3 regions of the Paenibacillus sp. FSL R7-0179 genome follow, and region 2 is predicted to be linked to each of the others. Evidence: predicted binding sites of a transcription regulator. Region 2 holds the regulator's gene; each other region holds the start of a gene.

Region 1 (7,981 bases), 3.0 Mb from region 2:
TTCGCATCAGACGGCAGATACTCACGGATGAACTCAGGCTTCTTGTCAGCCAGATGGCCAAGCAGACCCGGATCTTGGTGGGTATAGCCATTATGGTCCTGTTGGAACACTGTCGATGTGGCAATCACATTCAGTGAAGGAATATCTTCTCTCCAGGTCTGATCTGTTGCCTTGCGCAGCCACTTGAAGTGCTGGGTGATCATTGAATCAACCACGCGCAGGAAAGCTTCATAGCTGGCGAAGAAACCGTGGCGTCCAGTCAGGACATAACCTTCCAGAATCCCTTCAGCTTGATGCTCAGACAGCTGGGAGTCAATGACACGGCCGTATGGAGCAAGGAATTCATCCTGCGGTTCCTGAATGGCATCCATCCATTGGCGCTTGGTCACTTCGAATACAGGTCCCAGTCGGTTAGACATAGTCTCATCCGGTCCGAAAATACGGAAGTTGCGGTTCTCTTCGTTGAGGGTAACAACCTCTTTCAGGTATTTCCCCAGCACGGCCATATCCTGCGCAATCACTTGGCCTGGAGCAGAATTATCGAGAGTGTAGTTGCGGAAGTTCGGCTTGTGCAGATCTTTGATCAGCTTGCCGGCATTGGTTACCGGGTTCATGCCCATACGTCTGTCGCCGGTTGGCAGAATTTCAGCCAGATCTGCGTTCAGGCGGCCGTTCTCGTCGAACAGTTCTTCAGGTCTGTAGCTGTTCAGCCATTCAAGCAAGGCCGGAGCATGCTTCATGTTCTTTTGGTCAACCGGAATCGGCACCTGGTGGGCACGGAAGGAGCCTTCATTCGGCACACCGTCCCATGCTTTTGGACCCGTCCAGCCCTTAGGCGTACGGAAGACCAGCATTGGCCATACAGGGCGTGCAGTATCGTTATTCTCGCGGGCATTCTTCTGAATGGCGGCAATGCGCTCTACGATCGTATCCAGCACTTTAGCCATTTCCGGGTGCATCAGATCCGGGTTCTCGCCTTCTACGAAGAAGGCTTCCCATCCGTTTCCGGCGAAATAGGCGGTCAATTCTTCTCTGCTCATCCGGGACAGGATGGTCGGGTTGCTGATCTTGAAGCCGTTCAAATGCAGAATCGGCAATACAGCACCGTCTGTAATCGGGTTGATGAACCGGTTGGACAGCCAGGAAGCGGCCAGCGGGCCGGTCTCTGCTTCTCCGTCACCTACAACTACTGCGGAGATCAGGTCAGGATTATCCAGAATCGAACCCACGCTGTGCGACAGGGAATAACCCAGCTCGCCGCCTTCGTGAATCGATCCAGGTGTTTCAGGAGCAGCATGGGAGGCAACACCGCCAGGGAAAGAGAACTGCTTGAACAGCTTTTTCAGACCAGGGATATCCTGAGTGATCTGCGGGTAGATTTCGGTGTAGCTTCCGTCCAGATAAGAGTTCGACACCATCACCTGACCGCCATGGCCCGGGCCTTCAATATAGAACATGTTGAGATCATATTTAGTGATTACACGGTTCAGATGCGCATAGATAAAGTTCTGCCCAGGGATAGTTCCCCAGTGTCCGATCGGCTTCACTTTAACGTCTGCATCCTTCAGCGGTTCTCTTAACAACGGGTTATCCTTCAAATAAAGCTGGCCTACGGAGATGTAGTTCGTTGCGCGCCAGTAAGCGTCAAGCTTTGCCAGATACGTTTTGGAGGAATAATCCACCTGTTCGATTGTTAATCCCATGTCTTCCACTCCCTAATCTTTTTCTTTGTAAATTGAATGTATCACTTCTACAGTTACATCATACATCGGCATTTCAGAAATTCAATCTTTTTAGAAATTAATACGGTCCAATATTGTGAAATTTTGAACATAGTATGAAATTCGCTGCAAATCAAGCACAAAAAGATGATCATTTTTATAAATATGGATTAATTTGTTATCTATAAAAAACACAAAAAGACCGGGACTCCTCCCGGCCTGCTATACCTCAGTTATGCTGTTTACGCCGTCCATGCGTCAATGCACAGACACGAACGTATTGAACTTCAGATACTCATAATGGAAGCGCATGTGCGAGAATTCAAACGGCGTGCCGTTATCCAGGAAGAAGATCCCCTCCATGATCCCAACGGGTTCATTCTCCTTCAGATGGAGCAGCTCCTGGTCATTCGGCAGAGAAGGCTCGGCAAAAATAGACAAAAAGGATTTGGTCACCGCCAGATTGCGCGACTCCTCCAGATAATGAAAAATCGAGCCCTCGATAATCGTCTGGTCGAGATTTTGCACAATTTTGATCGGAATATATCCCGTCTCAATCATGAAGGGCGCACCTTCGAACAGGCGCAGACGCACGATCTTATATACGAAATCATGGGGCATCAGGAACAAATCCCGCTGAAGCTCCTCCGTGGGGCGGATGACCTCGAAGCTCAGCACCTTGATCTCCGGCTTCTTGCCGTGCATCTGGAAATTATCCGACACCCCCAGATTAGAGCCCTCGTAATTGAAGATCGAATCGTTCTTTATGTATAACGGATTGATGAAGGTGCCGGAGCCGCGTTTCTTGAAAATAATGCCCGAGCTCTCCATCTTCATCAGCGCACGCTTGATGGTACTGCGGCTAACCTGATACGCCTCGCTGAGACTGCGCTCATCCGGCAGCTTCATATCGGCGTACTGCCCGGCAAAGATCTTCGTTTTGAGATCAGCAATAATCTGCTTGTAGACAAATTGGGTCATGGGGTGCTCCTTCGTCGGGTCTTTGCAGAACAAGTTCATTCAAGATTAAATATATCATAATTTAGATAGGGCAAAAAGGATGAATCCACGGACTCACCCTTTTTGACGCTTGTTGTCCCAATCCCTATACCATTTGACAATCTCCCGGCTCGGCTTCTCAGCAACCTCTGCTTCCATGGCCGTTTCCAGCATGACATATTGTCTTTGCACGAGAAAATGAAAGCCCATTCTGTCCGATATTTGCATGTACAATAATTGCGCCTGCTCCTCTAACGGATAGCGGGTGCATACCTGTTCAATATGCTTGAAGGCCTGTTCATATTCTGCTTCGCCCATATACCAGCGGACCAGATTCAGCTTGAGCCGAATCCACTGCAGCTGAAATCTCTGCCGTTCAAGCTCCGCCCACACATAATCGTACCCCTCCAGATATTCGCTTTTGAACAGCTTCAGGATTCGTTCATATTCAGGCAGTGTATCATTCGCTAGCTCTACCCCCGCTTGGATAAAGCGGTCAAACTCATCAACGTCCAGGCAGATGCCATCCAGCTTGAGCAGATAGCCGTCCGCCGTATTTTGCAGGAGAATCCGTTCTCTGCTGAAGGGCTCCAGCATTTTGCGGATATGGTACACAGCGGTATATAACTGCGGATAGGCCCTGTTCGGATCAAAATCAGCCCACAGCAGCTCAATCAGGGTAGCTTTACTGACTACTTTGCCGCGATGATGCAGCAGATAAAAGAAGATTTCCTGCGCCTTCGCCGTTCTCCATTGCAGCGGTGCAAGCTCCTGCGCGCCTTCATAGATCCGGAAGGCATCGAGCATTAGCATCCTCCAGCTTGTCTGCGCTGAAGCCGCCCGGGCTGCCAGGCCAGGCTGCTGCTGAGCATTCAATCTTCGAACTGTAAGCTTCAGGCGGTCCATATGAATCGGCTTAAGCAAATAGTCCAGGGCATTCAGCTCAAAAGCCTTGATCGCATACTTATCATATGCCGTTACGAATACAACCTGCAGATCGGGCCTGCGTTCCAACAGCCGTTCCGCCAGCTCAATCCCGCTCAGCTCCGGTAAATGGATATCGAGAAACACAATATCGGTCCCGGTCTCCTCCACCTTTTGCTGTCCTTGCAGCGGATCGGTATATTTGCCGATAATCTCAAAACACCCAAGCGCATGCAATTGGCGTTCCAAAGCCTTAAGTGCCAATTCTTCATCGTCAATCAGGATTGCTCTCATTCGGATCTCCTTCGCAACTGGAAATCGGTACAGTGTTATAACCATTATACTTCAAATTTAATGATTTAGGGGTTGGAGGAGAATGATCTCTCCTCCAACCCCTATCCATTTATTCTGTAACCCGTTGTTCCTTCTGTTCACTGTCGATCCGGTACTGATGGTCGATGACAGCCTCCTGGATATCCAGGTAGGCCCAATGATTCTTGGAGACATCCGGGAATTTCACCGCATCTGCTCCATGGAGCGGGCCGCGGTCGAACATCTGATTAACAATGACTACAGCTTCCGCACGGGTCAGATAAGCATTCGGCTTGAAGCTGCCGTCCGGGTAGCCCTTAAGCAGGCCTGCCGACACGTTGGCTTCAATTACCGCCTGAGCCCAATGTCCAGTTGTATCGTTGAAGCTCGATTGACCCTCAGCCGGTACTGCAAGCTTCAGGTAGTTGGCAGCAGCAGCGGCCATCTCTGCTCTCGTAATCGGTGCATTCCCCCGGAATTTCCCGGCCGGATCACCCTTCATCACGCCCTGTGCATTCACGAAGGCAATGGCTGCTGCCGCATAATGACGGACAGCCACATCCGGGAAGGGAGGCGTGCCTACAGCCGCATTGGCATCATAGCCCAGATTCCGGGCAAGCATGAGTGCCATCTGCGAGCGCGTCACCCGGTCGTCCGGCTTGAATTCGCCATCCGGGAAGCCAACGATATAGGATACATGCGTAGCAGGCGACTGATTATTGAAGTTGATAATCGTAAAGGTACTAAATTTGCTTACCGAGAATTCCAGTCCAAGCAGTCCCTCTTTATAGGTAACCGCTTTGCCTTTGACAACCTCTTTCGTGCCGTCGGTATGTTCAATGAAGATACCGAGCTGTGCCAGGAATGCATTACGCGCCGCTTCATTCGCAGGCAGCTTCACATCTCTTAGCGGCAGGATCAGGGTTACCGCCCGGCTGGACAGGTTCGTCTCGATGGTCATCGGTCTGGCGACCACTTCAATTTTGTTATCCTTGGCCACTTCACGGACCACAGCTTCGAGTGTGGCTCTCTTCTCGATTTCATTCCGCTCTGTTGCATTTCTCACCGGCACCAGCCGGAAATAGAAGTCTTGTCCGATGCCTTCCAGCGATTCGTTCGGAACACGCACAATCGCGTTCTCCGTATAGATTTCCAGTATAATTCCGTTCTCTTTCAGCAATTTGGCGGTCTCCGCCGGAATCTGGACATTCACTTCGCTGACATTGTCCGCCGCATCCGGGATGACTACACGGGCAATGCTTTGTCCCGTCTCTTTCGCCTTCTTCACCGCTTCTTCAGCCTTATCCTTGGTGAAGCGGACCAGATCGGTGATTGTGCCATTGCTCTGAGTGGTGCGCTGAACCGGCACTTTCGTGATACCCGCCGCATTGGCTCCGCCGATGGCCACATCCACCTGAATCACTTCGGTCTTGGATGTTTCAGGCGCTGCTGGCGCCGGAGCGGAACCTCCGCCTGATGGAGCAGGCTCTTGTCTGGTGATAGTTACGGTGTAGGTGTTCGTTCCGCCTGCGGAATCCTTGACGGTGACAACAACCTCATTCTTCCCTACCTTCAGCAGGAGAGCTGCGCTCCAGTCGCCGCTCTTCACCTGTACAGGAGCTTCGCCCGCAATGCTGAGCGTTACTACAGCCCCTGGGTCCAGGGTAAACGGCTTAAGGGAAATCTCATACACACTGTTGCTAACAGTTGCTTCATACTTGTCAGTTTCAGGCTTGAACTCCGGCTGTAGGGTGCCGCTGGAAGGCTCAAGCGAAACCAGCTTCCCGCTGGCGCGGATGACCTGAATTTGATATTGTCCAAGCTTAATGCCCGGGTTCTTCGCATCCACAATATCCACCTGGATGGTATTCAGCCCTTCCTGAAGCGGCAGCTTGCTCCAGTCCCCGTCAGGAACCTCTACCCCATTCAGGGTTACCTTGCGTAGTGTATCCTTATCTCCTGCCGGAGCAAGATTCAAGGCGATGGAATCCGTCTCATTAGGTACGGTTGCCAGATAGCCGCTTGGTACGTCGGGCTGGAAGCCCGGACTTAAGGATACCGGCTTATCCCCGGCACTCAATCCCAGCCCGTTCTCCGGCAGCTTGCCGGCGTCTGCGATATATTTGCCGTCTCCGCCGAGATCAATCCCCGGCTGCAATCCCGTAAGCGGGTTATGCTTATTTCCATTCTCGGTCACACTTCCGTGTTCTGGGTCGTAACTGAGCAGGCCACCCTTAGAATCAGAAGGAATGGACACGATCAGTTCATTGCCGTTAATTTCAAAAGGCTCCTTAAGCGGCACGCCGCCGTAAGTGAACCCGGCCAGATCGGTCAGATCGTTGATCGGCTTGTTGAACACCAGCTTGAGCTGCCCCGCTTCGGGATAAGCAGCAACGAGCTGAAGCGGAATCACATTGTTATCCTTCGAAATGCCGGACTGCTCACCGGCCTGAATCGGCTTCAATTCATTCAGGACGTTGCCTTCAGCCGTAACATTACCGGCAGCAGGATCGTACCCTACGATCAATGCATCATCCGGACCAAGCGCTTCCTCCAAAACGACTTCCACTTTATCGCCCTGCACCGACTTCACAGCAATAACCTTCCGGCCATCGATGGTCAGCCCGGTGAAATCCCCATCGGTCAACGCAGAGCCAACAGGCTGATTGAATGTCAATACAGCGTGATCCGGCTGGCCTTCGTTTACCGCCACATGGGTCAATTCCAGCTGTGGTACAGTGAACGGGACCAGCTTCGTTTCTGTTCTTACTTCATCGCCGAATGTTTTGGTCGAAGTCACCGCCACATGGTAGGAGCCCGGTGCCAGCGGTCCCGGCAGCTTGGTGTCCCACTTATAGACATCATCGGTTACGGTAATGCCTACCTCAAGATCGAACAGATGTGCATTCGGGTGGACGTCCACTTTATATACAGCAGCCGTAACCACCGAATCAAGTGCAGCTTGTCCAGTTACAGGAAGCGGCAGATCTGCTCCATATACCTCGGTTCCCTTAGCAGGCGTTTCAATCTCCAAGGAATCCCCGAACGGTCCGTTCGCAATAAGCGTAAAGTCGGACACTGGCTCCTTCCCGGAAGTCTGAGCCTGAATTGCCGACTCTGCGGCATCATATTCGATTCGAACCACAGGGTCATTGGACAACGGGCTGGCCAGGGTCAGAATGATGACACTAGGATCTTGGTCGGATACTACAGCGTTCGTAACATCCACCACTTTTCCGTCCAGTGTCACTCTGAAGTCATCCGTAGGGTCAGCATCGCCATCATTGAACTTAACCGGCTTGTCGAACTTAATGGATACCTGGTTGTTGCTGCCCTCTGTATAGCTTGCGCTATCAGCCACTGGCGGCTGCTTCACCAATCCGGCAATGGCATCCGCCAGACCCTTGCGGGCGGCCTCAACCTCTTCAGGGGAAGCATGGTCATCATCAAGGACCGCCTTGGCTGCATCCGATGCATCCTTGAGCACTGCCAGAGAAGCCTTCGTATAGACCTGCGGCTCCAGACCGAGATAACCCTCTGCTGTATCGTTGTCCTGCTTCAGCGGGGTTTTGTCTACTAATGTTATAGTAGTACTAATACTGGAGTTCGCATCGCCTGGCATACCACCATATTCCACAAGATAAGCATCAACCCTGTTATCTATTGGATAGTCATTCCACTTTCCGCTTGCAAAGATGTGCACCACATGTTCGTAGGTAGAGTCATTCGGCTCTCCTGCATCCCAGTTGTTATGCATGATATGGTTAGTACCAATCCCATAAGTAAGATCCGTCACTGTGGCAGAATCATTTCTTCCACCATTAGCGTTGTACCCCTTATAGAAAGGAAGCCCGGATTTGCCTTCGTACTGCAGCTTTCCTTCAGGTCCGGTTACCCAGCGCCAATCGCCATAACCATTATATTTGTTGTTCTGCAAGGCGAACACACGTGTATTGGCCCTTCCGTTCGTATCCTCGGAACGAGCTACATCTTTCCCGCCAACCCAACCAATCCCTCTAGCCTTC
Region 2 (7,981 bases):
ATGCCGGACATAGCCCAGAGCCTGACCCCGCGGGGTCAGTGTTACCTGGCTTACGCTTCCGGGGCGCAGCAGCTCAGCCATAATAGCATGTCCAAGCTCATGGATCGCTACCCGCTTCTTCTCTTCATGGTTGGTCTCACGGTCCGTCTTCTCGCCCATCATGACCTTGTCAATCGCCATCGACAGATGACGCTGCTCCACCAGGGTCAGATTCTCGCGCATCATGTAGATCGCGGCTTCGTTCATCACGCTCTCCAGCTGTGCACCCGAGAAGCCGTAAGCTTCTTCGGCGATTTTATCCAGATTCACGGTGTCATGCAGCGGCTTGTTCTTGGCATGCAGGTCGAGAATCGACTTGCGGCCCTTCTTATCAGGCATATCGACCTGAATATGGCGGTCAAAACGGCCCGGACGCAGCAGAGCAGAATCAAGCATCTCCTTGCGGTTCGTTGCGGCTACCAGCAGGATACGCGGGGTATCATTGTTGTAAATCCCGTCCATCTCCGTCAGCAGCTGATTGAGCGTCTGATCATATTCACGCTGCTGTCCGCCTTCGCGCTTCCCGCCGATAACGTCAATTTCATCGATGAAAATAATGGCGCTTTGCTTATTCTCCTTGAGCGCCCGCGTGCGGGCATCCTTGAACAAATCGCGTACACGTCCCGCACCCACACCGACATACATCTCAACGAATTCACTGCCTGAGGCAGCTACGAATACGGAGTTAGTATAATGCGCCGCAGCCTTGGCCATCAGCGTCTTTCCTGTTCCCGGAGGCCCGGTAAGCAGAATTCCCTTGAGCGGACGAATCCCGAATTTGCTGATTTCCTCATGCCGGATCAGAAAGTCCAGCGCTTCACGCAGCTCCTGCTTGGCATTGTCCTGTCCGCCGATCTCTTCAAAGGTCAGCTTGGAGGGGCCGTTCTTCTTGCGCTTCTTATCTGCACCTGCATTGACGGCCAGACCGCCGCGGGCATGGGCAATGAACAGGAGCGCGGCAACCATACCCAGCGCAATAATGACAGGGAAGATATTAATCCCCACAAAAGCCATAAAAATCAGCATGACCGGAACGAATCCGGCTACAACCTCTTTCCAGTACTTAGGCATTGTTCCACACTCCCATCTTGGCTGCTGCACGCGGCAGAATGATGAATTTGCTCTCTGTGCCGTTGCTCAGGCTTACATACACATTGTTGTCGTCAATCTCTGTGGCGGCTGTAACCCCGCTGTACTTGCTGTCCTGCTCCTTCAGTCCATCCAGCTTCGCTGGTATCAATGTATACTTCCGGCTCTCCATCGCTTCTGCTACAGAGAACATCGCTTTATCCCAATACTCATCCAGCAGCTCACTCGGCTTCTGTTCCACATCCAGCTTCAAGGTCCGGCCGTCAATGGCGGTGCTGCCTTCTCTCGATACATACTGCACCAGCTCACGTAATTTCGTGCCCGGCTGCAAATCCAGTTTCAAAGTGACCTCATTGCGTTTAATAGTAATATGGGAATCCTTCACTCCCTCGTAGGATGATACCAGCTTCTGCAGCGGCTCCTGCACCGCGAATTGACGGTAAGAATACCAGCCACCAAACAATAATGCAGCAGACAGCAGAGACGTTAGCAGCACAGGCATAAGACGCAGTTTCAAGAAACGTCCTCCTCTCAATAATGACCGAGCATAACTCTATAATAAAGACCATCCAGCGTGTCTAGCGCCCATCCGAGACTGACATGCTCTTAAGCATGTCTTAATACAAGTAGTAGTATATCACAGGTGTATATACGATTTTACATAAAGTTGTGAATATATTTAAAATTTTTGATACTAATTTCTGGATGTTTCATGCGGCATGAAAAAACGGCAGCTCAGATTCATAGCCTGAAATGCCGCTGCTACATTCATATTCCGGTGTCCCCTACATCCGGCTAACGCCAATTTCAGCCATCATAAATTCCGCAAAATCAGTTAACTGCTCCGGTTCATAGCCATCGGCGACGGCCGCACCGCTATATTCCTTCAGACACCGTCTCAGCAGCCCGTGATAGCGTTCCGGCAAATGCTGCAGTCCCCACTCCCCGCCCTCCTTCTTGGAAGAGACATGACCTTCCTGCACATAGTAGAGTACCCTGCATAGATTCAGGGTGTAATAGAGTGGAGCATTCCCTATATTCTGCTGCGCATCATCGATATCCCGGATAATAGAATCCAGATAATACCTGCGGTCTACCGGCGCAAAGGCCTCGCGGATCGGTTCCCCGTACAAGATAAACCCGCGATGGTAGACTACTGCAAAATGTGCCGCCAGATCAGCATCCTCAAACCCGCCGCACAGATAATTCTCATCGGTTCTATACCGCTCTAAATGAGCTTCTGAAAAGTGAAATTCAAACGGCGTAGGATACACGAAATTGTGCAGGTATGTCTTCAGGACGATAGACAGTTCAACTCCGCGCTTATTCGGCAGACTGTCATGAAAGGCTACGATACGCCCGGCAAGTCTTTGACTGACCTCTGCTGGCAGCTTGTCCTCTACGACAATCAGCAGATCAATATCGCTTGAATCCGGGTGAAAACAACCCATCGCCAGGGAGCCGTGCAGATAAATCCCCGACAGATTCTCCCCCAGCTCTTCCTTAAACAAATCCACTGCCTGATCCAAATATGCTAAAACTTCCAATTCAATCATCCTCCTTGAGAGACATTTATGTATGTTGGCGATAGCATTCGAGGTATACAATCAGTATATCAATTCAAGTATATTCATCGATGTATCTCAAACCATATATCTCCATTTAGCCACAGTTCCGCCCCAAGAAGAATACCCTGACAATACAGCGGTGTTGCCCCGTGACCGTCTGCCACCAGTCCAAGAACAGCTCCAGATTATTTTCAACATGATGGATACAAAAAAAACGGAAGAACAGATCATCTGTTCCTCCGCAATTTAGTTCTGCCGCTGAGTCCTTAGCTTAACGGTTCGGCAGACTGTACCCTTCACCGATGGCGCTGCCATCCTTGAAGCGGTAAAAGTTGTAATAGAATCGCCCGTCTTTTTTGTAAAATAGCTGCCAGGCATATTCCCCGTTATATACACCGGGCAGCAGCCGTTCAATCTTAACGTCCGGCAGCTGTGCGGCTATGATTTCGCGCATCTTCTCTTCCGAGGTGCCTTTGCTCAGCTCTTCGGCATACAGGCCGTTGTCGCCTCCGGCAGGCTTGCCCTCCAAGGTGAAACGGACCCACACCATCAGCTCGGTCCCCGCTTCATTTTTACCGGTCAGCACCCAGTAGATCTCATTGTCATTCCAGACGGATTTCTGGGCCTTGGTTACCTCTGTCAGTCCGGCTCGCGCCCGGGCCAGCTCCTTGGCTTCACTCCGCTCGTTCCACTGGTCCTTCATAATGTAGGCATAGAACTGGCTTAGTCCGAACAGAAGGAGCAGCACCACGGTAATCCCCAGCCAGATCCATTTTCTCCTCTTCTTCTTCACCACACTGTTTCCTTTCCCGTTCCCCTGAATTACCGTTTAAGCAGGCTCTCGAACGTCTCCTGTGCTTTGCGGCGGATAGCTTCTTCATCCAGTGTCAGGCATTGTCCATGCTTCACTACCTGCTGGCCGTTCACCCATACATGCTCTACATCCTTGGCGCTTGCCGAATAGACGGCATGGGAGAGCAGATCGGTATGCGGCAGCAGATGAGGCTGATCAATATCCAGCGCGATGAAGTCGGCCTTCATCCCTGCTGCAAGCCGGCCTACCCCGCTCAGGAAAACAGACTGCGCCCCGTACTCCGTAGCCATCAGCAGCGCCTCAGGAGCCGGTACGGCTGTAGGATCACCGCTTACGCCTTTATGGATCAGAGCCGCCAGCCTCATCTCTTCAAACATATCCAGGTTATTGTTACTAGCAGCGCCGTCTGTACCCAGGGAGACCTTAACCCCGGCTCTCAGCAGCTCAGGAACACGTGCAACCCCGCTGGCCAGCTTCAGGTTACTGCCGGGATTATGCGACACACCAACATTATAGCGGGCCAGAATCCCGATCTCCTCATCGTTCAGATGAACCCCGTGGGCAATGAGCGAAGGACGGGTGAACATTCCCAGCTTCTCCAGATGCGCGACTGGACGAAGACCGTAGTCGGCCACGTTCTGCTCCACTTCATGGCGCGTCTCGGACATATGGGTATGCATCGGCAGATCCAGATCATGCGCAGCCTCCACGAACTTCATGAAAAACTCTGGAGGACAGGTGTACGGGGCGTGCGGCGAGAGCATGGTAGTGATTCTGCCGTCAGCCTTGCCGTGCCAGTTACGGGCAAAAGCAACCGCTTCAGCGAGCTTCGCCTGCTGCACCTCTTCCGGACACAGCCCAATCACGCCGCGCATTAGCACCGCTCGAATACCGGATTGCTCTGTTACTTCCGCAACACGGTCCATATGATCATACATATCGAGGAAGGTGGTTGTGCCGCCCTTCAGCATTTCCAGCACGGACAAAGAGGTTCCCCAATATACATCATCACCAGTGAATTTCTCTTCCATCGGCCACATCTTCTCCTGCAGCCAAGTCTGAAGCACCATATCATCGCCGTATCCGCGCAGCAGCGACATGGCCGTATGTCCATGGGTATTGACCAGTCCCGGCATGAACAGCAGACGGCTGCCGTCTACGACCTGGGCGCCAGCCTCCACTACCGGCTCAGCTTCACCTATGTAAGTAATCAGATCATTCGCCAGGGTCATATACCCGCTCAGAACCGGCTTATCGCTGCCCGGAACCAGAAAGTGCCCGTTCTTGATTATCGTGATCTTACTGCTCATCTTCAGCCTCATCCTTTCCATCATGCAAATAATAGGCCAGGCTCTGCAGATCTGTGGTGAAATCTGCGGCATGAATCCGGATATTGGCAGGCGTCTTGAGAATAACCGGTGCGAAGTTCAGAATCGCCTCGATGCCGGAGTCCACAAGAATATCAGCTACATTCTGGGCTTCGCTGTCAGGTACGGTAATAATCCCGATCCGGATGCCCTGGGAGCGGATGGTATCGCTCAGCTCCTCCATCGGCTGCACAACCAGCGAGTTGATCTGCTGGCCCACCTTCGGCGGGTAGGCATCGAAGATCGCAGTAATCTTCATCGTATCCTTCAAGTAAGCGTTATAGTTAGACAAGGCATGACCGAGATTACCGGCTCCAACCAGTGCAACATTAATTTGCTGATCAAGCTTGAGAATATGGCGGATCTTCTCAATCAGATAGGATACATCGTAGCCGATGCCCTTTCGGCCGAAATCACCGAAATAAGCGAGGTCCTTACGGATCTGGGCGGGATTCAGATCAAGCTTCTGGCCCAGCTCCTGAGAAGAGACTGTGGAAATTTCACGTTTTTGGAGATCGTTCAGGAAACGCAGGTACACTGGGAGCCTGCGCACGACGGCCTCCGATATTTTATCCGATTTCATGTATTCTCCTCCTTAAAAGTTGTGTTAGACCCTTACAATTATAGCAACCGTGCCCCCCCGCCTGCCGGAGCGGCAGGACAGGGCGGGAACGGATCTTCAGGTTTATCATGACTTATTAATAATAGCAATAGCAGATGAATTAGGAAACCCCGCCGTCCTCCAGCCATTCGGCAATTCTCGGGACCATCTGCTCGGTGAGCATATGCTCCATCTTGGGACCGGGGAGTGAATACAGGAAGTACTTTCCGTAATGCGATTCAATGACTCTGGTATCGTACACAATTACGATGCCCCGGTCCTGCGCCGTGCGGACCAGCCGCCCGAAGCCCTGCTTGAAGCGGATGACAGCCTGCGGCACGGACAGCTTCATGAACGGGTTCTTCTTCTGTGCCTGAAGCAGCTCCGACTTCGCTTCTGCCAGCGGGTGATTCGGCGGCTGGAACGGCAGTCTGACAATCGCCAGACAGGTCAATGCTTCTCCGGGGATATCCACCCCTTCCCAGAAACTGCTGGTACCCAGCAGGACCGAGGCCGGGCTGTCCTGGAAGCGGCGGATCAGCTTGCTCCGGCTGCCGCCTTCCACACCTTGTCCGAGCACCGCGATATCCTGGGAGGCAAGCGCCTCCTTCAGCGGATCATAGACCTGCCGAAGCATCTTATAGGAGGTGAACAACACCAGCATCCGCCCCCGCGTGGTTACAGCAGTCTCGGCAAGAGAGTGAACGAGGGTGTCCACAAAGCGGGCATCCCCTATGCTTCCCTTGACGCTCGGGAAGTCGCGGGGAATAACCAGCAGAGCCTGCTCCCTGTATTTGAACGGTGACGGAAGCAGCGCTGTCATCAGACGACCCTGCTCCGCAGCTTCACCAAGACCCAGGTTATCGATCATAAACTGGAAGGACTTATCCACGGATAAGGTGGCCGAGGTCAGGATGATACTCTTCTTCTTGTCGAAGAACAGCTCCCTGAGCTGGGTACTGACATCAACGGGAACAGCATACATTTGCAGAGACTTCCCCTTATAATTACCGCTTCCCTCCAGCCAATACACGATATTCTCATCGTTCAGACTCATGAAAAAGCGGATCTGCTCTCTAATGGATGCCAGATCCTTGAATAACCCGCCGATATCAGTCACAAGACTGTCCGAGGAGGATTGGCTGTCCGTGTCACGCATCTCACTGAGCATTTTGTCACCCTTGCGGATAATGTCGCTTAGACTGAGGTTCAGTGTATTCTCAAGGGCGGCCAGCTCCTCCCAATCCTTCGGCTTCTTGCCCGGCTGCAGGCGCGCCACCAGCTGGCCTGCTTCACCGGCTCCGGCATCGCTGCGCTCGGGCAGCAGGCTGAAGAGCCGGTCGCTGAGCGCATCCCAGGATTCCTTCACCGTCAGAAGATCGGGGTAGATCCGGTCGATCACACCGCTCCATTCGGAGGCCTGCTCACTGCCTGAAGACTGCAGACTCTGACGGAGGGCAGGCAGCTGCCCGCTCCGGCTATCCTTGTAGAGACGGGTGAGGGTATGGGCGAATGTGAAATATTTCATCTGCATACCAAGATGCTTACCGGCAATATCCTCCAAATGATGGGCTTCATCAATAACAAGGTGGTCATAAGCAGGAAGAAGCTGATGCCCCGCTTTGACATCTGCGAACAGCTTGGAGTGATTGGTGACCACAACATCGGAGATCCCGGCTTCATGCTTGGCGCGGTGATAATAGCATTTGCGGAACCAGGGACAGGCGCGTCCCAGGCAGGAGTCGGTATCACTGGCTACAGTCTCCCAGAAATCGCCGCCCCGTCCGCTTAAGTTAAGCTCCTCATCATCGCCGGTTGTCGTCTGGGTCAGCCATACGAGCATTTGTGCAGCGGTAAGGGCCTCTTCTCTTGGACTTGTAAAGTCCTTTTTGTTCATTCTATGCTCGAACTTGCGAAGACACAAATAGTGCCCTCTTCCCTTAAAGATGGAGGCCTTGAACGGGAACGGCACAACGCTGGTCAAGAGCGGAATATCCCGCTCACGCAGCTGGTCCTGAAGGTTAATGGTATGAGTGCTGACCATCACCTTCTGATCACTTTTCACACTATGGTAGATGGCCGGAAGCAAATAACCCAGCGATTTACCGGTGCCGGTTCCCGCTTCAATCAGCAGATGCTTGTCCTGCTCAAGCGCTGTAATGACCTCATGGATCATCAGCTCCTGGGCTTCACGGCTCTCATACTGGGGAAGAACAGCCTTCAGCCGCAGGGTTACCTCTTCCATATACTCTTCAAAGGTAATATTATCCAGCGGATTGACGCTTCCTTCCTCCCGGGGCGTAGCCAGCTCCGCCCAGTCCCCCACAGCCAGCGCAAGCTGGCGGTAGAAGCTCAGCTCTCCTTCCGGCTGAAAGGTCTCCATCTCCCGCTCCCGCAGCAGACCGTCGAAATACCAGGCCAAATCACTGTCTTCGTCTGCGAACAGCTCATTCAGCCGCTGAATGGTCAGCAGCGGCAGACTGTGCAGCTCTTCCAGACATTT
Region 3 (7,981 bases), on a different contig from region 2:
CTCTCCAGCCTAACCGCCGCGAGTACGGAAATATAGGCAATCTCCTCGGTTTTGGCATCCAGGCTGCTTGCGGCATCCAGCTTCTTCACAATTTCGCCAAGGGCCTTCTGCTGCTCCGGCGCTTCCTTCATAAATGTCATGAAGGCATGACTGACTTGCGGTACATTATCCACTTTAATTAACCCTCCGATTCTGGAAACATATTCTTGCATTCCATATCATAACATCATCTTTAGTATGAGGGTTTCTTGCGTAATGCATACATTACAGCTGTTAAATATTCCTATATAAGTCGCACTTAAGTTTCGAACTCAAAGCTGGGTCGTCGCTGCGGTGAACATTTGGCCCTCCGGCCGCTGTTGTATTTGGATTTCTTCATTAGAAACTGCTCCTCGCGGTAGAAATCCAAATACAAAGGCGGACGCTATCGCTCCTCCAGTTCCAAATTTCCCCTCCGCTTCTTTTAGCTTTTTGTTAATAGCTTTAGTTTGCGTCTTATATATCTTCACGCACTGGTCAGAATAATCGGCTTGCCCTTGGTGACCACAATGGTATGCTCAAACTGGGCCACGCGGCTGTTGTCGGCAACGCTGAGTGTCCAGCCATCTGACTGCTGCTCTACAAAATCAGTGCCCGTGGACAGAAACGGCTCGATGGTAATGACCTGGCCTTCTTTCAGCACTGTCGTCACACGCGGATTATAAAAGGGCAGAATCTCAAACGGCTTCTCATGCAACGCTTTGCCGATGCCGTGGCTGCACAGGTTACGCACGACTTTATAGCCGCGCTTCCGTGCTTCCGACTCCATAACCCGGCCGATTTCGTTAACCTTCATACCCGCCCGGAGATGATTAATCACGCTCATCATGGTCTCTTCTGTACTCCGGCAGAGGTGGATCAGCTTCTCATTATATGGAGGCAGTTGAAACGATACCCCGGCATCGCCAAAATAACCGTTCAGCTCGGCAGAGACATCAATATTGATCAGATCTCCCGGCTGAATGACACGTTGTCCCGGAATTCCGTGCGCCACCTCTTCATTCACACTAATACAGGTCGTTCCGGGGAAGTTGTAGGTTACCTTTGGAGCAGATTTTGCGCCAAAATGGTTCAGAATCTTCGCTCCCACTTCATCCAGCTCTGCAGTCGTCATTCCGGGCACGACACTTTTCTTCATCTCCGCGATGGTATGGCCCACCACTGCACCCGCCGCTTTCAGTCCTTGCATATCCTGGAGCGTCTCGCTCGTCATCCCTGCTCACATTCCTCTCGTTATCAAAGCTTCACCTTGAGTATGTATCCTACAAGTATAACAGCCTTGTTACGCAGAGTGAAATGAACGTACCTCTTAGCTTATTGCACCTACAGCCTTCATCCAGGCATCGGCGATTAGGGCATGTCCCGCAGGCGAAGGGTGAACGCCATCCGCCGCCCAGTAGCCAGGTTCAGCCTTGACCGATGCCGCTGCGAACAGACCGTCCAGCGGCACGAGTACAGCGCCGTATTCACGGGCCAGCTCACGGACTATGTGAATTTTGGGGTCCAGGTCCTGACGCCAGCCCTTGCGGTCTTCCGGCACCGGCAATACGAACGGCTCCACCAGTACCAGCTTGGCATCCAGATGCTGCTTGGTCCGCTCAATCAGATCACGGTAGGACGACTCGAATTCTGCCGCTGTAGTCTCCTGCCCGGAATCATACCAACGCCAGGTATCATTTATTCCAATATAAATAGACACCCAGGTTGGCTTCAGCGCAAGACAATCCCTCTCCCAGCGCTCCTGCAGGTCTACCGCCCGGTTGCCGCTGATTCCGCGGTTCAGGAATGTAAGCTTCTGCTCCGCATACTGAAGGCCAAGCCGGGCGCCCGCCATCAGCGCGTAACCTACACCCAGCGATGAGGCATCAGCGTAATTGCGTCCACAATCTGTGATACTATCCCCCTGGAACAGGATGATATCGTTCTTTTGAAATGGCATGCCTGAAATCCTCCTATGAAAAGATCTATTATATAAACATGATCATTATAGCAAATTGACTTTCCTGCGGACACGTTTTCATTGAAAATTATTCCTTATACCAAACAAGAAAACCCCCTAAGACTGCCATATTGACAGCCTCAGGGGGCTCTTAGGATCAAAAACTAATAGGCCAGGCTGAACAAGCCATGGATATGAGTCAAATAACGGATATTGCTGGCTTCCTTCATCAGCGTGGCCGGCAGCCCCTTCAGCGGAGTGGAGTTACCGCCGACAATCGCTACCCCGTCTTTGCGTCCGAGGCTGGCAAGTGTGCCGGAATTGACCGGGCTGAAGGCTTCCTGCGGCTTATCAATAAGATAAGCGAACAGATTGTAGCCAATCAGCTCACCCATCTGCCAGGCGATCTGTGCCGTTGGCGGATAAGGACGGCCATCCGGTGCAAAGACAACAGCGCTGTCTCCGGCTACAAATACATTTGGGTGTGAAGTGGACTGCAGGAACTCATTTACCGTGGCCCGGCCGCGGTTGACTTCAAGACCGGATTCGCCAACCAGCGGATTGCCCTGTACCCCGCCGGTCCAGACGAAGGTGTTCGCCACAATCTGCTGCCCATCCTTCAGATCAATCGTATTGTCAACCACCTTCGTAACCGGAAGACCCGTCAGGAACTGCACCCCGCGCTTCTCCAGGCTGGCCGTAGCGCGCTCAATCAGATGATCCGGCAGGACAGGGAGAATCTTCGGACCCGCTTCAACGAGCAGAAGCTTGATCTCAGCAGGATTCACTCCATATTGCTTCGTCAGCTTAGGCAGAATATCGGCAATTTCGCCTACCAGCTCAACGCCGGTCAGTCCGCCGCCGCCGATCAGAATCGTAGCATCTGCTGCGTTGCGGGTTTTGGAATAGTCACGAATCCGGTCTTCAATATGACGGCGAATCCGCAGCGCATCTGCTGCTGATTTCAGCACCATGCTGTACTCTTCAAGTCCCGGAATACCAAAGTATGCAGTCGTGCTGCCCAGACCGACAACTAGCGCATCATAAGTCAGCATAACGCCGTCCGAGAGAATAACCTGTTTGTTCTCTGCAGAGAACGAGTTGACCTTGGCGATTTTCAGATCAATATCCTTACCGGCGAACAGCTTCGCCAGCGGCATGGCAACCGCCTGTTCAGACGCGCTGCCCGCTGCAAGCCGGTGCAATTCCGTAATAATCTGATGTGTCGGATATTGATTGACTACCGTAATTTTGGCTTCCTCTTTGCTCATATATTTACGAACGGTTAAGGCACTGAGCAGACCGCCGTACCCTGCACCTAGAATCACTATATGTTTTGACATCATAATTCCTCCATCATTAAGTATTACGGGCTTATTTGCCCGATTGACGCTCACCGCTGACCTGTAGATAGGCATTCATGAACCGGAGCGCCTTCTGTACCTGCGGGTCCTTGATCATCTTCATCATGCCGAACAGGCTGATGGTTTCGCTGCTTGCCTCCGCGCGGTCCTTCGCTTCAATGACAGTGGCCGCCAGATTCTTGGCCGTGCCCACCACAGGACCCGCCATTTCCTTAATCGCGCCAACTGTATCATTCTTAAGCACTTCGTCCGTGGCAACAGACTGCACAAATTCTAGTGATTTGGACAATACACTAACCATTTGTGTGATCTGCGGCAGCTGCTCAACCAGTACCATCAGAGATTGCTGAACCTCCGGCTTCAGGAGCTCTTTCAGCACATCCTCTTTGGGAAGGACTGCTTCTGGTATTTCTTGTTCAGGAAGATTTTGGGTAACGGTTTCTGACATTTCGAAGTCTCCTTTTACATATCGTATTCTTGCATAATGAACTCCTATGAAACTATGTGACTATTATAACACTCTATTTGTTATTATTGTCACAATCTTTTTGCCTTTTCAACCTATTTTTGTGATTATTATCACTTCCTCATCAATTTCATCAAGCCAGGTTGATTAATAAGGTTAAATTTACAAATGATTATGTTAATACTCATTGACGTATACGGATAGTCGTGATATCTTAAGTAAGTAACTTATTGTAAGTTCATTAATTAATAACAGCAATTGATTATAACTAAGCAGCATACATAATTAGATGGAGGTAATGATTTATGAGTACTTTTTCCGAATTGGTGCAATCCCGCAGATCAGCTAATAATTTCGTGGAAGGTGTTACCATCCCGCAGAGTGAGCTTGAAGAAATGTTTTCTCTGGCCCGGCTGGCACCCTCGGCTTATAATCTTCAGCACGCCCATTACAAGGTGATCAGCAATGACAGTGTGAAGGAAGCCATCCGCAAGGATGCGTACGGCCAATACAAGATCCACACTGCTTCTGCTGTTATTGTGGTGCTGGGTGACAAGAATGCCTATCTGCAGGCTCCTGAAATCTATAGCGGGCTTAAGCTGCTGGGAGCGATGAGCGAGGATGCTTACGAGCAGACCATTCAATCCATCAACGATGCTTATACCGGGAACGATGCGTTCCAGCGGGATGAAGCGATCCGCAATGCCTCGCTGTCGGCGATGCAGTTCATGCTGATTGCCAAGGATAAGGGCTGGGATACCTGCCCGATGATCGGCTTCGATCCGGAGGCTGTGAAGGCTACCCTTGGTCTCGGAGACCATATGGTTCCGGTGATGCTGATTACGATCGGCAAGGATAACCAGCACAAGATCAGACCGCGCGGCTACCGCAAGCCGGTTAATGAGTTTGTTGAATTTATTTAATAAAAAGGGTCTTCCGGTTAAACCACCGGAAGACCCTTTTCATATATAATCCTGCCGTATTATCAATCCATTCTCACCGCGCATACTGCAGAATCGCCACAGCCGCACGCTCCTGCCGCTCCACATCCGTGCTGTTCAAGGCTGCCTTCAGGACAGCCAGCGCCTGCGCTACTGTAGCTTCATCCACCTTAACCGGACAGGCACCGGCAGTACTCCCGCCATCCTCTGCCTGATTCCCCAGCCAGAGATCGATCCGGGCTGCGGGCAGCACTCCTGAATAAGCAGTTATTCTGCTGTCAGAGGCAAGCAGCTCTGCTGCAGCCGGATTGACCGCAGCGAGAGGCAGACTCTTCAGCCAGGTGACACCGCGCCGGTGGGCTGTACTATCCTCAGTACCGCTGTGCCGGGTATCATAGAAGTAATCGCCAAGATCCCCGAGATATACCCACTCTTCATCGGCAATCAGCACATAATCTCCATCCTGCATCGCATTGACGAAGATATCCAGGGTATCGGTTGCACCCTCCAGCTCCTGCCCGTGATAGCCGGCGGCAGCCAGCTTGCGGCTGATCTCTTCTCTGCTATGCTGCTCCAGATCACCCGTACCGGAATAACCCGCACATATATAATTATCCTCCAAAAAGGACTTCAGCAGTCCGCTGCCAAGTTCCTCAAGCTTCACCACATACAAGCTCATTTCCGTATCCTTTCCCTCCAGGCAAAGCTGCCGGAGACTGCGCAGCATCGAAACCATTCTTTTCATTATACAGTAAAGGCAGCGGGATTTGAATTCAGCAGATTCTAAGGAAAACGCAGGATAACAGCGCTTACAAGACCTTTTTCCAAACAGGAAGTGCAAACTTAAAAATTTCGGCTTTTTACTATTCTCCGCACGGACGGTATAATTCAGGTATCAGCTCAAGGACACAGACACTGCAGGAAGAAAGTAAGCCAGGGCAGAATCTCCGGCAGCTAATCTTAAGCAGCGCTCCTCCTTGTGACTGAGACTATATCTTTGATCCTGACATTCCCGCCTTAAGTGAGTCCCTGCACGAAACGGTATGAGCTTCTTAAAGCTCACTGGCTTTATAACCCCAATCCTATCGTGGTAAGCGGATCAGTTGAGAGCAGTTTGAATGTGCAGGATAGGCAAATATACTGCCGCCTCGGACCATTTCTACCCGGCTGAGTACAAAGGATAGGATAAGGAGTCTGAGACTAACATGGGTATAGTGGTAACAATATAAACCTCTATTGTTGATGTACTGATCAACAATAGAGGTTTATATGTGTTTAGTGGCCTATACTAAAAACCGGCAGCCCATGCAATTGTGCATAGGCTGCCTTTTTATTTATAAAGGCTCAATCCCCCATACCAGACTGCCGGAGATGTAAGCCGGAAGCTTGGCCCAATCCGCAGGAGCTGTGCCCGCAGGATTGAAGGAATAGTCATCGGACTGGTTATAATTGGTCCAGTCCACCTTGGAGGCCCGCATCTGAATATCGATGCTGGCTCCCGGAGGAAGCGAGCCTGCTGCTGCGGTGAAGCCCAGCTCCAGATAATGGTCCGCGCCGCTCAAGGCTGCTGGCAGCTTCACAAACGTCCCCGTCACATTGGCGCTACCAACCTGAGACCAGTCACAGAAGAAATTCTGGGCCTGTTCGCCGTCACTGGTGTAGTAATATCTGAGCTTCACATCAGCGAGGGAGACCGCAGCCGTGCCGGTATTCACCAGCTTGATCCGCGGGCTGAGGGCATTGACAGCATTAGCCGTGCTGCTATTGAACATCTGGACCTTCAGACCGCCGTCCACCGGCGCTGTTGTATCAGTCACCGTGACCGCCAGGCTCTGCGGTGCGCCGGCACTGAACTGGAAGCTCAGCGTAGTAGTTCCCGCAGCCTGTGCTGCCAGATAAGCCTTGTGGATTGTTACAACCGATCCGCTCACTGTATAATCCGTTCCGGCGGTTAATACGGCCGGGCCGTTTTTAATAGAAGCTAAAGTATTCCCGTTCAAGGTCATCGTTACTTCGATGTCGCTCTGATTACCCGTCTTCTTGTCGAAGCTGGCAGTGACCGGTGTTATCGCAGAATCGTTGGCCGTTGTTGTCGTATCTGCCACCGTAACCGTTAAGGTCTTCGCTGCTCCGGCACTGAAATGGAAGCTTAAGGTGGTAGTTCCCACAGCCTGTGCTGCCAGATAAGCTTTATGAATCGTCACTGTTGAACCGCTCAATGTATAATCCGTGCCAGCAGTAAGTGTAGCCGCTCCATTGGTTATGGAATCCAGAGTATTTCCGTTCAAGGTCATCGTCACTGCAATGTCGCTCTGATTCGCCGTCTTCTTATCAAAGCTGGCCGTGACCGGCGTAATGACGGAGCCTGCTGCCGGAGGGTTCACCGGATCTGCATATAAGGTCCCGCGGCCATTGGTTCCAAGATAGACACGGCCATAGATGCGCGGATCTCCTGTAATCGCCATATTAATTCTGGCATACTGGTGGGCGTCATCGTTGATCCGTACCCAGCTGGCTCCGGCGTCATCCGAACGGAACACTCCTCTCACCCCGTCGATCTGGGCTACAGTATAGAGTGCCATATAATTCTCACCCGGTGCGGCCTTACCGAACCCGATCAGGTCTGCTTCTTCCACATTGCTCAGCTTCGTGAAGCTGGCACCTGAATTGGTTGAGTGCCATATGCCATACTTATCGAGCGGATGTCCGCCGGCAAACCAGAGATCGCCTTCGATTCCCGGCATAGCCTTCAGACTGACCTGAGCCTGGTTAGGCTGCAGACCGTTCACATTATTGGCAGGCAAGCCTGTCGCCCCCGTAGCCGTGAAGGTGGCTCCGCTATCCGTACTGACATAGAGCTTGCCCTCATAGAAGCCATAGAATTTATTCGGATTCACCCGGTCTGACGCAATCTTCGCTCCGGCAGGCACGCCGCTGCTTGCGGTCCAGGCATTGCCGCCGGTCTTGGAATAAAAGACCCCGATATCTGAGGTGCTCCACAGCAGCGCATTGCCGTTCGCTGATACAGCAATCTGGCCCTGGCCTACCGTGGTGCTGCCGCCTTTGGAGGGTTCCGCATTCGGCATATACCAGTTCTTACCGTTGTCATTGGAGATCCCGATTGACTTACTGTTCGGATACTTCTCTTTGTCCGCACCGCCGACACGAACGACATAGGCCGGGTCCAGCTCTGCATAATCTATGCTGTTCGTGCTCGCCCAGATGGGACTCG

Evidence for each region. The regulator Rex, encoded in region 2, represses fermentation and respiration genes when NADH is low (regulators of the CRP and FNR family bind a similar motif). The targets are predictions, from matches to a motif close to TTGTGAAATATTTCACAA.
Region 1: MKX63_RS03175 (phosphoketolase family protein) is a predicted target of Rex. The motif match lies at 1,817-1,834, and genes of this name have one in related genera.
Region 3: MKX63_RS25345 (DUF1641 domain-containing protein) is a predicted target of Rex. The motif match lies at 3,868-3,885, and genes of this name have one in related genera.

What each region holds. Positions count from the first base shown of each region.
Region 1 covers NZ_JBBOCC010000001.1:760,222-768,202, forward strand. Annotated here, with positions in the region: gene MKX63_RS03175 (phosphoketolase family protein) at 1-1,703, opposite strand, end outside; gene MKX63_RS03180 (GntR family transcriptional regulator) at 1,980-2,702, opposite strand; gene MKX63_RS03185 (response regulator) at 2,796-3,938, opposite strand; gene MKX63_RS03190 (S-layer homology domain-containing protein) at 4,048-7,981, opposite strand, start outside.
Region 2 covers NZ_JBBOCC010000001.1:3,744,042-3,752,022, reverse strand. Annotated here, with positions in the region: gene MKX63_RS16535 (AAA family ATPase) at 1-1,110, opposite strand, end outside; gene MKX63_RS16530 (hypothetical protein) at 1,103-1,645, opposite strand; gene MKX63_RS16525 (aminoglycoside adenylyltransferase domain-containing protein) at 1,914-2,684, opposite strand; gene MKX63_RS16520 (cell wall elongation regulator TseB-like domain-containing protein) at 2,968-3,489, opposite strand; gene MKX63_RS16515 (amidohydrolase) at 3,519-4,820, opposite strand; gene MKX63_RS16510 (redox-sensing transcriptional repressor Rex) at 4,810-5,460, opposite strand; gene dinG (ATP-dependent DNA helicase DinG) at 5,600-7,981, opposite strand, start outside.
Region 3 covers NZ_JBBOCC010000002.1:2,076,792-2,084,772, reverse strand. Annotated here, with positions in the region: gene MKX63_RS25365 (carboxymuconolactone decarboxylase family protein) at 1-212, opposite strand, end outside; gene map (type I methionyl aminopeptidase) at 506-1,252, opposite strand; gene MKX63_RS25355 (SGNH/GDSL hydrolase family protein) at 1,349-1,978, opposite strand; gene MKX63_RS25350 (NAD(P)/FAD-dependent oxidoreductase) at 2,143-3,321, opposite strand; gene MKX63_RS25345 (DUF1641 domain-containing protein) at 3,353-3,790, opposite strand; gene MKX63_RS25340 (nitroreductase family protein) at 4,114-4,731, shown strand; gene MKX63_RS25335 (hypothetical protein) at 4,805-5,494, opposite strand; gene MKX63_RS25330 (X2-like carbohydrate binding domain-containing protein) at 6,084-7,981, opposite strand, start outside.